Regions from separate parts of the Streptomyces sp. NPDC058637 genome, predicted to be linked through region 1. Evidence: riboswitches for the same ligand, from Rfam matches in the RefSeq annotation. Region 1 holds a riboswitch; each other region holds the start of a gene.

Region 1 (3,263 bases):
CCTGCACATCCCCCGTACGACCTGGTACGACGGTGTGCGGTTCGAGGAGGTCTCGATCGGCTACCCGCGGGAGTGGCGCAAGCGCGGGCACCCGCGCGGGCTGCTGCGGCAGATCCTCCCGTACGAGGGGGAGGGTGCCCCGGCGGGCCCGGATCCTTCGGGGACGTCCGGCGTCGCGCGCTCCGCATCCGGTTCACCCGGTTCACCTGGGATGCCCGGGTCTCCGACTTCCCCGACTTCCCCGGCTTCCCCGGGGGACGCGGGCGCCGCGTCGTGATCGAACGGCTGCTTCCCGCGTACGTGGCATGCGCGGACACGTACGAGACGGAGGCTCCGGCCGGAACCCTCTATCCGGAGGAGGCGCTGCTGGTCGCCACGAGCGTGGACCGGCGCAGGCACGAGTTCGCGGCCGTACGCGCCTGTGCGAGACGGGCCATGGCGACCCTCGGGCTGCCGCCGCAGCCGGTGCTGCGCGGTCACCGCGGCGTACCGCTGTGGCCTGCGGGGATCGTGGGCAGCATGACGCACTGCGACGGTTACCGTGCCGCGGTGCTGGCCCGGGCGCCCGACGTCCGTGCGCTCGGCATCGACGCCGAGCCGAACGAGCCGCTGCCGCCCGACGTGTGGGAGGCGGTGTCGCTGCCCTCGGAGCGGCGGCGGATCTACCCGGAGGTGCTGCCAGGGGGCTCCCCGGGAGTTCTGCCGGGTCGTACACCCGGGACGGGTAGCGCGATGCCGCACTGGGACCGGCTGCTCTTCAGCGCAAAGGAAAGCGTGTTCAAGACGTGGTTCCCGATCACCCGGATCGAACTCGACTTCGACGAGGCCGACATCACGTTCCACCGGAGCTCCGAGACCGCCACCGAAGGCACGTTCACCGCGGAGCTGCTGCGCCGGGCGCCGGGGATGCCGGTGTCGTACGAGGGGAAGTGGCTGGTCGACAACGGCATCGCGGTCACGGCGATCGCGCTTCCCCACGGCTGAAGCCACCACGATCGGTCGCGCTCCCTGATGGCTGAGGTCACCGCGGTCGCCCGGTCCCTCCGGACGTTGCTCGGCACCATGGGTTTCGGGCCGCTATCGGCCCAGCGGCCGTCCGCACCGCAGGTTCCAGCGGCCGGACCGTCCGCTGAGCTCGGTCAGGGTCAGCGGGGCGACATCGAGCCGCCAGAAGGTCTCCATCGGCAGCCCCAGAGCGTGGACCATCGCGGCGCGCACGACCGCCGGTTCGACGACCGCGAGCCGTCGGCCCGAGCCCCACGCCGGGGAATCCAGCAGCGTGCCCACCCGGGACGTCAGATCCAGCAGCGACTCGCCACCGTGCGGAGCGGCCGACGGGTCGGTCAGCCAGGCCGTCACCGCGTCCGGCTCGGCGGCGCTCACCTCGGAGAGCCGCCGACCGCGCCAGCGCCCCATGTCCCAGTCGCGGAGGGCGGATTCGGGCCGGGCGGCCGCGGCAGGCCCGGCTGTCCCGGTGAGCCCGAGCGCCTCGGCGGTCTGTCGGCAGGGGACGGACGGGCCGTGCGCCCGGTGGTCGGAGACAGGTACCGCACCGGCGGCAGCGGCGGCCGTGGCGCTGCGTGCACCGGCCTCGTCCAAGGGCGCGTCGGCCTCGAAGCGGGCGCCCCGCAGCGCGGAGCTCATGGCCGGTGAGATCAACATCACCCGTACCGTCATCCTCTGTCTCCCCTTCCTGAACAGGAGCCTCCTGCGAGAGCGCCCTATGGGAACACGGCCCGTCCTGCGGGCCGTTGTCGGGGCCGTCGCACCATGGCGGTGGCCGAACCGCAGGCGGTATGGTCGCGGCACCCATGACGAGGGTGCAACGGAAGTCCGGTGAGAATCCGGCACGGTCGCGCCACTGTGTACCCGCATCGCTGCGGGGAGTCAGACCCGGCACCTTCGTCTCAGGCACCACGACAGGGACGCGTGTTCCCACAGGAGGTTCTGCCATGGCACATTCTGCCGCCCCCACGACCGTCGCACCGGTCATCACCCCCATCTCGCTGAAGGCCATCGCACCCTGGGCCGTCTTCTTCGGCATCCTCATGCTCGTCCTGCTGTACTTCGTCGGAGCCGAGCAGGGAGCCACCGCGGTCATCTCAGGCGAGGCCGTGCACGAGTGGGTCCACGACGGCCGTCACCTCCTCGGCTTCCCCTGCCACTGAGACTTCGGGAACCAGAGGGACGTCTCATGAACTCCGTATCGGTCAGAGCTCTGCTCATCCGCGGCATGCTGGCCGGCCTCCTGGCCGGCGCGCTCGCCCTTGCCGTGGCCTACTTCCTCGGTGAGTCGCGGGTGGACGCCGCCATCGCGCTGGAAGAGGCACAGGCGCACTCGCACGCCCACGAGCACGGCGAGGAACTGGTCACGCGCACGATGCAGGCCACCGGCGGTCTCGCCACCGGCGTCCTGGTCTTCGGCGTGGCCGTCGGCGGCATTGCCGCACTCGTCTTCTGCTACGCCCTGGGCCGCATCGGCTCCTTCGGCCCGCGGGCCACGGCAGCATTCATCGCAGGGGGTGCCCTGCTGACGGTGTACGTCGTGCCCTTCCTGAAGTACCCGGCCAACCCCCCGGCCGTGGGGAACCCGGACACCATCGGGCAACGCACCGGGCTGTTCTTCCTGATGGTCGCGCTCAGCGTGCTGCTCGCGGTGGCCGCCGTCATCACGGGCAGGCGGCTCGCACCGCGGTGGGGCAACTGGAACGCCACGATCACCGCGGCCGGAACATACGTCTTTCTCATCGGGCTCGCGTACGCCTTCCTGCCCTCGTTCAACGAAGTCGGCGCGGACTTCCCCGCCAGTCTGCTGTGGGAGTTCCGGCTGGCGACACTCGCGGTCCAGACGACCCTCTGGGTCAGCTTCGGTCTCGTGTTCGGCCACCTCACGGAGCGGCTGCTGGTGCCGCGTCCGAGTACGGGTGGTGAGGTGGCGGCCGACCGTGTCGCTGCCCGCTCGGCGGGTGCCGTGAGCTGACACGCACACCTGCCGACCTCACGATCGAGCCCGCCGGGGAGACATCCGGCGGGCTCCGTCGTTGTGTGGGCGGGTTCGGCACTCCGCAGGACGAGGAAGCCCCGACCACCGCGGCCCCGTTGGTCCCGGGCAGGAGGGCCCGGTCCCGGCCTCTCCGCCCGGGTCCAGACCCTCCGCCCCGTTCCGCTACCGCACCGCGTCCGGTCCGAAGTCGCCCGTCAGGGCGGCGGCCATCCGCAGGTGCGGGGCCGCCTCCGCGGCCCGGCCCTGGCGTTCGAGGGTG
Region 2 (3,263 bases), on a different contig from region 1:
TGAACACACCGACCGGCACCTCCTGCGGGTCCAGGACGGTCCGGGCCAGGGTGTCGACCCAGACCAGGAACACCGCCCCGGCGAGCGCGGTGACGGGCAGCAGCCGCCGGTGTCCCGAGCCGGTCAGCGCGCGGGCGGCGTGCGGCAGGACGAGACCGACGAAACCGATGGCTCCGGCCGAGCTGACGAGCGCCGCGGTGAGCAGCGCGGTCGTGCAGAGCAGCACGATCCGGGTGCGGGCGACATGAATGCCCAGGGCCGCCGCCGCGTCCTGTCCGAACGCGAACGCGTCGAGGGTACGGGCGTGTCCCAGGCAGATCAGCAGCGTCACGACGAGCACCGCGGAGCACATCCACACATCGGTCCAGCCGACCCCGCTCAGGGAGCCCAGCAGCCAGAACAGCACGCCCCGGGTCTGTTCGGCGTCGGCGGCCGTCATCACGACGAAGGAGGTGAGCGCGGAGAACAGCTGCATGGCGGCGACGCCGGACAGCACGACCCGGTCGGTCGATCCGCCGAGGGTGTGGCTGAGCAGGAGCACGAGGGCGAACGAGCACAGGGCACCGACGAAGGCCCCGGTGGAGATCGACACCGCTCCGCCGCCGACCCCGAGGACGACGACGACGACCGCTCCGGTGGACGCCCCGGAGGACACGCCGAGGACGAACGGGTCGGCGAGCGGGTTGCGCAGCAGCGACTGCATCACCGTTCCGCACACGGCGAGCCCCGCCCCGCACACCGCGGCGAGCAGGGTGCGGGGCATGCGCAGGTTCCAGATGATGCCGTCCCGGATGGGTGTGAGCCGGGTGTCGCCGAGGCCGAGGTGGGAGGCCACCGCCGACCCCACGTCGGGGACGGAGATGCGGGCGGGCCCGATCGTGACGGCGACCGCGACGGACAGGAGCAGCAGGGCGACGCCGCCGCTCCAGAGCAGTCCGTCGCGCAGGACGCGGACGGGCGCCCTGTCCGGAAGCCCGCCCGGGTCCTGTTCGGTGACGGTCGCTCCCTGGGTGACCGTCACCCGGCGAGCCCGAAGGAGCGCAGCCCGGCGGCGACCGCCTCCACGCCCTCGACGGTGCGGATCGTCGGGTTCATCGCCTGACCGCTGAGGAGGACGTAACGCTTGTTGCGGACCGCGTCCATGTTCTTCGTGGCGGGGTTGGTCTCCAGGAACTCGATCTTCTTCTCGGCGCTCTCGGCGGTCTGCGACCTGCGCGTCAGGTCGCCGATGACGAGGACGTCGGGGTTCCGGTCGGCGACGGTCTCCCAGTTGATCTGGGGCCATTCCTCGCGGGTGTCGTCGAAGACGTTCCTCGCGCCCAGTTCCGCGGTGATGATCCCGGGCGCTCCGCAGCAGCCGGCCAGGTAGGGGGCCTCGGAGTTGGCGAACCAGTAGAGCAGGGTGGTGCCGGAGGCGTCGATGCCCGCGGTGGCCGTCCCGATCCGCTTCCGGAGACCGGCGACGAGCGCGTCGCCCCGCTCCTGTACGCCGAACACCTTGGCCAGGTCGTGGACTTCGCCGTAGACGCTGTCCATGGTGAGCGGCTTCGTACGGGAGCCGTCGCTGCTGCCGGTGTTGTCCTTGGCCGTGCAGTCGGTCGGCGAGAGGTAGGTCGGCACACCGAGCTTCTCGAACTGCTCGCGGGGCGCGACACCGCCCTTGCCGAGTGTCGATTCGAACGAGGCGCTGACGAAGTCGGGTTCCTTGTCGAGGACCTTCTCCGACGAGGGGTTGTTCTCCGCGATGCGGGGTACCGCGGCGTCGGCCTCCTCCAGACCCTTCATCACCGGGTCGGTCCAGGTCGCGGTGCCCACGAGCCGGTCGGCGAGGCCCAGGGAGAACAGGATCTCGGTCGATCCCTGGTTCAGGGAGACCGCGCGGCTCGGTGCGGCCTCGACCGTCACCGTGCGACCGCAGTTCCGCAGCGTCACCGGATATCCGGCGCCGCCGTCCTCCGCGGCCTCTCCGGACGGGCTCGTGTTCCCGCCTCCGCAGGCACCTGTCAGGACAAGTCCCGCGGCGAGCAGGGCGGTTCGGCGTACGGCTCTGGGTATGGACGGCACGGAATCCCTCTGCGTCTCTGGGCTCTTGCGCGAAGCCCGTACGGAATACCGCTCCCGGTACGGAAGCGGGGTGCCAGCAGGTTTTCGGACTCGGGTTCGTCCGGACGGGACGCCTTCCCGGGGCACCCGAGGGTGTCCCAGTGGCTGTGGCCCCGCCCGTCCCCCTCACCGCTGCGCGTCAGCTCCGGATTCTCACCGGATTCCCTGACTCCACGTGGAGTGCGACTGGCGTCTGCAAGCTATCACGCAGCGATCGGGCGGCCCGCACGCGCCGGGAAGGGGTGCGCGGGCGTCCGCCGCACACCCCCGCGCACCTCCCGCGTGGACCGGCCGCCCGTCGTGCCGTCAGCGTGTGCGACGAACCGATTCGCCGCCACCGGCCTGGGGTTTCGTACGCCGGGCGAGCAGGGAGATGGTGCCCCAGTACGCCGGCAGAACGGCCCGCAAGCCGAGGATCTCCACGGCCTCGCGCACGCTCCGGCGGCCCGGGACCATGGTGCCGGGGCGTCCGTGAACCGCTCGTGCGGCGCTCACACCGTGCCCGCCGACGCGAGCGCCGCCCCGGCCTGCCAGGGCCCGTCGGGGTCGTCGTACGCGTCGGCGTAGTCGGGTCCCGCGATCGGCCAGTCCGCGAGCAGTTCGGCGGGCAGCGCGAAGGATTCGGCCAGTTCGGGGGCGTGCGCGGCGACGGCCGCGATCAGCTCCTCGGTGGCGTCGGGCAACTGGTCGACCTGATCGGCGCTCAGGAGACCCGCGGCCAGCAGGTCGCCGCTGTTGCGGGCCACCCATTCGAGGGCGAACAGCCGCTCCAGCTCCGTCAGCCGCTCCCGCGCGGCCCCTCCGGGCAGCGCGGCGCGGGCCTGCGCGAAGGCTTCGGCGGCCTGCCGGTATGCGTGGGCCTCGACTCCGCGCAGGGCGGGCCCGGAGCCCGCGTTCCACCGTGCGAGCCTGTCGTCGTGGGTCGCCGAGAGCACCCGCTCCCTGGCCCGGCCGAACCAGATCTCCTCGACGGCCGCGAGGAGCCTGCCGAGGAAGTACGGATCGGTCAGCTCACCGGGGGTGCGGTCGAGCGGCGTGTCCCACCGGTCGGGGCCGGCCGGGAAGAGGAGGTCCGCGGCCGCCTTGCTGTACAGGGCGACGTTGTCGCCCTCCGCGGTGATGGCGCCCTCCACGCCGGTGACGAGCTCGGCCATGCCGTT
Region 3 (3,263 bases), on a different contig from region 1:
TGCTCGCGTCCGGCGCCACCCGCGCACACGCGGTGCGCGGCGCGGGCGGTGTCCCGCCCTGCGGGGCGTCCGCCGCCGTGCCCGCGTCGATGACCAGCGCGATCCGCTTGAGGCCGTCCTTCGCCGGGGTGCCCGCGCAGATCGCCCCGAAGTCCGGGGCGCGGCGCGGCTGCGCCGAGTCCGAGGAGTCCTCGCTCACCGAGAAGCGGAAGCCCTGCACGGCGCCGTCGTCGGGCCGCACCAGGGACGGGCCCTGCGTGGCGTACGTCCAGTTCTTCCCGCCGTCGCCCTCCCAGAACGACCAGTAGCGGTAGCCCGCCGCCCGCGCGCTCCCCGCGGCCGCCACGACCAGCAGGGCGCCGACGAGGAGAAGCAGTGCCGCGGTGCCCGGCGGGCGCCTCACAGCTGCTGGTTCTTCCGGCGTCCGCTGAGCAGGAACCCGATGCCCGCGCCGAAGGCGAGGCCGATGCCGACCAGCCACCAGACGCCGAGCCCGCCGTCGTCGCTGCTGGTGTCCTTCGGCTCCTGCGCGGTCGCGGTCGGCGAGGGCACGGCGGTCGCGGCGGGCGCCGGGCCCGTCGCGTTGAGCTGCTCGACGAGGTCGACGCCCCCGAAGTCACGGGCGTCGGTCCCGGTCGCGTGCGCGGCGAGTACCAGTTGCGCGGTGGCGGCGGGGCCGCCCTCCTTCGCCCAGTCCCGCGCGTTCTTCTCCAGGTAGGTGACCGCTCCGGCCGCCTTGTCCTTGTGACCCGACGCCGCCAGCGCGACGACGGCGTCGGCGGTGTTGCCGAAGTCCGGCTGCGGCTCGGTGTCCTCGGCGCCCGGCATCGGCGGCAGCTCCAGATGACCGGAGCCGGCCAGGGCGCCCGCGAGGTGGAAGGCGCCGTTCTGCGCGGACTGCTCCGGGGTCAGGTCCGTGCCCTCGGCGCAGGAGGGCGCCTTCGCCGCGTTGGAGGTGCCGGCCGCCATGCCCTTGCCCATCGCGCCGAGCACCGCCGCCGCCGTGGCGTCCGCGTTGGCCGTGAGCTTGCCGTTCTTGTCCGGCTGGTAGGCGAACGCCCCGCCGTCCTTCCCCCCGCACGGCAGGGCGAACGACCGCAGCGCCGTGTACGGCGTGCCGCCGCCCGCCTTCGTGACCGCGGCCAGCGGTACGCCCGCCCGGGCCAGTGCCCCGATCACGACGGCGGTGGAGTTGGCGTCGCTCGGGCTGCCCGGGTTGTAGCCCCAGCCGCCGTCCTCGTTCTGGACGGACTTCAGCCAGGTGACGCCCTTGTCCACGACCTCGCGGTGCACGGCCAGCTCGACCATGGCCTGGACCGCCGCCGCGGTCGCGTTGGTGTCCGCCACCGTCTTGTCGTCACAGGGCACGGAGGCGTCGCGGTACGAGGTGAAGGCCCCGTCGGCGCACTGCTGGCCGACGAGCCAGTCCACCGACTGCGTGGCGGGCGTGACGAGCTCGATCTTCTGCGCCAGGAAGGCCACCGACTGGCGCCACACGCCGTCGTACGTGGGGTCCTTCGTCCCGTACAGACCCGGCGGCAGCGCCGCCGACGGAGAGGGGGACGGGCTCGGGGCGGCGACCGCCGCGGGGGCGGCGGCGGCACAGAGCACGGCGGTGATCGCGAGCGCTGCCGCGCGGCGGCGTACGGTCATGGCGGGATGGGCCTCTCCTGCGAGGACCGGGCTCGGGCACACGGATGCACCGGGCTCCGGCCCCGTATACCTCGACGGTGCCGGCCACCGGGGTTCCGGTGGCACGAGCCGGTCACGCTCACACACGGGGCATTCCGGCTGACCGTCCCTGGGGACGGATGACGGCTGCGGGCCAGCGCCGGATTCGCACCGGCTTCCCCCCGTACGGGCATGATGACGACCCGCTCACTCTACCGGGGCGCTCCGCGCCCTCCCCGGGCGCACGGCCCACGGGACCGGCCGCGATCCCGGGGAAAGGGCTTCCCAGCAGGTCAAAGCCCGTGCGAAACTCCGGCGGGGGTCAACGGGCGGGCGCCCGTGGACAGGATCGACCGGGGCGGGAAGCACCAGTGCGTACAAGAGGAACGGCGGCCGTGGCCGCCGCGGTGAGTGCATTCATGACGGTGACCGCGGGCTGCGGTCTCGTCGGCGAGGAGGGGGCCGCGCCGAAACCGTCGCCCGTGCCCACCGTGCCGTTCACCAAGGAGACGGTGACCGGCGAGATAGCCGCCGTCGCCGGGACCGCGGGACTTCCCGCCGGTGACACCTCCACGGCCGGTCTGCCCGCGGGCGACTGGCAGGAGTGCATCGCGCCCTGGATGGGCGACGCACCGGCCGCGGGGGCGGCCGACGCCTTCGAGGCGGCCGTGCGGCAGCTGCGCCAGCAGGACTGGGAGATCGTCTCCAGCCACGCGGAGCAGGACGTCACCTTCCGCACCCTCGCCAAGCGGGGCTGGAAGGTGTACGCCCGGCACTACGCGATGGCCGGCTTCGGCACGGAGCAGATCGTGTCGCTCACCGCGGTCGAGGACGGCTGCGAACTGCCCGAGGAGATCAGGGGCGACTACGAGGACCCGGCCTGACAGCCGGAGTGGGCGATCACGAAGTGGCCCGTCGGTGACTTTCTGAGCGTGTGCGTGACGAACACGTTGTACAGGCCCATGTGCTGCCCGGAGCCGTTCGCGTGGACGTACCCGCCCGGGGTGCGGGCCCGTCCCGCCGCCACGTGCGCGACCTACCGGCCGGAAACTATGGGCCGGGGAGCGCCCCGCCCGTGTGGCGGACGGACATCCGCCGATTCCCGTTGGGTGCGGCGCCCCTCTTGCGCCCGCCGCGGGCCGCGGAGAACGGCGGGGACCGCCCGCCCGCCGCCCGCCCCGCACCATGTACGCCGCCACCATGGCCCCGCCCGAGGGTGTGTGCACCGACCCCGTGTGATGCGGGCGGTGACGTCCTTACGGTGACGCCCATGCAGACTTCCCGGACCCCGGACCACGCACCCCCCACACCGCCCGCAGACCGGTTCCTGGCCGGACGCACCGCCCTGGTCACCGGTGCGGCGAGCGGCATCGGACTGGCCTGTGCCCAGGTGCTCGCCGCCGCGGGCGCCCATGTCCACGTGGTGGACAAGGCCGCGGAGGCGGCGAAGGACCTGGCCGAGCGGATCGGCGGAACGGCCTGGGTGGCCGATCTCTCCGTGGCCGAGGCGGTGGACGCGCTGCCCGCGGACGCGGACATCGTGGTCAACAACGCCGGGCTGCAGCATGTGGCACCGGTGCACGACTTCCCGC

What was found. A riboswitch is a leader RNA that binds a small molecule or an ion and turns the genes downstream of it on or off. The one in region 1 is predicted to bind cobalamin.
Region 2: it holds a riboswitch for cobalamin, as region 1 does, so the genes downstream of both, ACFWVP_RS04120 (ABC transporter substrate-binding protein) here and ACFWVP_RS02470 (CbtB-domain containing protein) in region 1, are expected to answer to the same signal.
Region 3: it holds a riboswitch for cobalamin, as region 1 does, so the genes downstream of both, ACFWVP_RS00530 (prenyltransferase/squalene oxidase repeat-containing protein) here and ACFWVP_RS02470 (CbtB-domain containing protein) in region 1, are expected to answer to the same signal.

What each region holds. Positions count from the first base shown of each region.
Region 1 covers NZ_JBHXRD010000002.1:75,367-78,629, forward strand. The annotation lists gene ACFWVP_RS02455 (metallophosphoesterase family protein) at 1-277, shown strand, start outside; gene ACFWVP_RS02460 (4'-phosphopantetheinyl transferase) at 274-984, shown strand; gene ACFWVP_RS02465 (histidine phosphatase family protein) at 1,078-1,677, opposite strand; cobalamin riboswitch at 1,787-1,916, shown strand; gene ACFWVP_RS02470 (CbtB-domain containing protein) at 1,953-2,168, shown strand; gene ACFWVP_RS02475 (CbtA family protein) at 2,195-2,980, shown strand; gene ACFWVP_RS02480 (tetratricopeptide repeat protein) at 3,167-3,263, opposite strand, start outside.
Region 2 covers NZ_JBHXRD010000003.1:84,668-87,930, forward strand. The annotation lists gene ACFWVP_RS04115 (FecCD family ABC transporter permease) at 1-946, opposite strand, end outside; gene ACFWVP_RS04120 (ABC transporter substrate-binding protein) at 1,018-2,064, opposite strand; cobalamin riboswitch at 2,122-2,309, opposite strand; gene ACFWVP_RS04125 (acyl-CoA dehydrogenase) at 2,595-3,263, opposite strand, start outside.
Region 3 covers NZ_JBHXRD010000001.1:115,959-119,221, reverse strand. The annotation lists gene ACFWVP_RS00535 (SCO2322 family protein) at 1-403, opposite strand, end outside; gene ACFWVP_RS00530 (prenyltransferase/squalene oxidase repeat-containing protein) at 400-1,653, opposite strand; cobalamin riboswitch at 1,760-1,883, opposite strand; gene ACFWVP_RS00525 (hypothetical protein) at 2,091-2,555, shown strand; partial or broken gene ACFWVP_RS00520 (esterase) at 2,537-2,704, opposite strand; gene ACFWVP_RS00515 (3-hydroxybutyrate dehydrogenase) at 2,942-3,263, shown strand, end outside.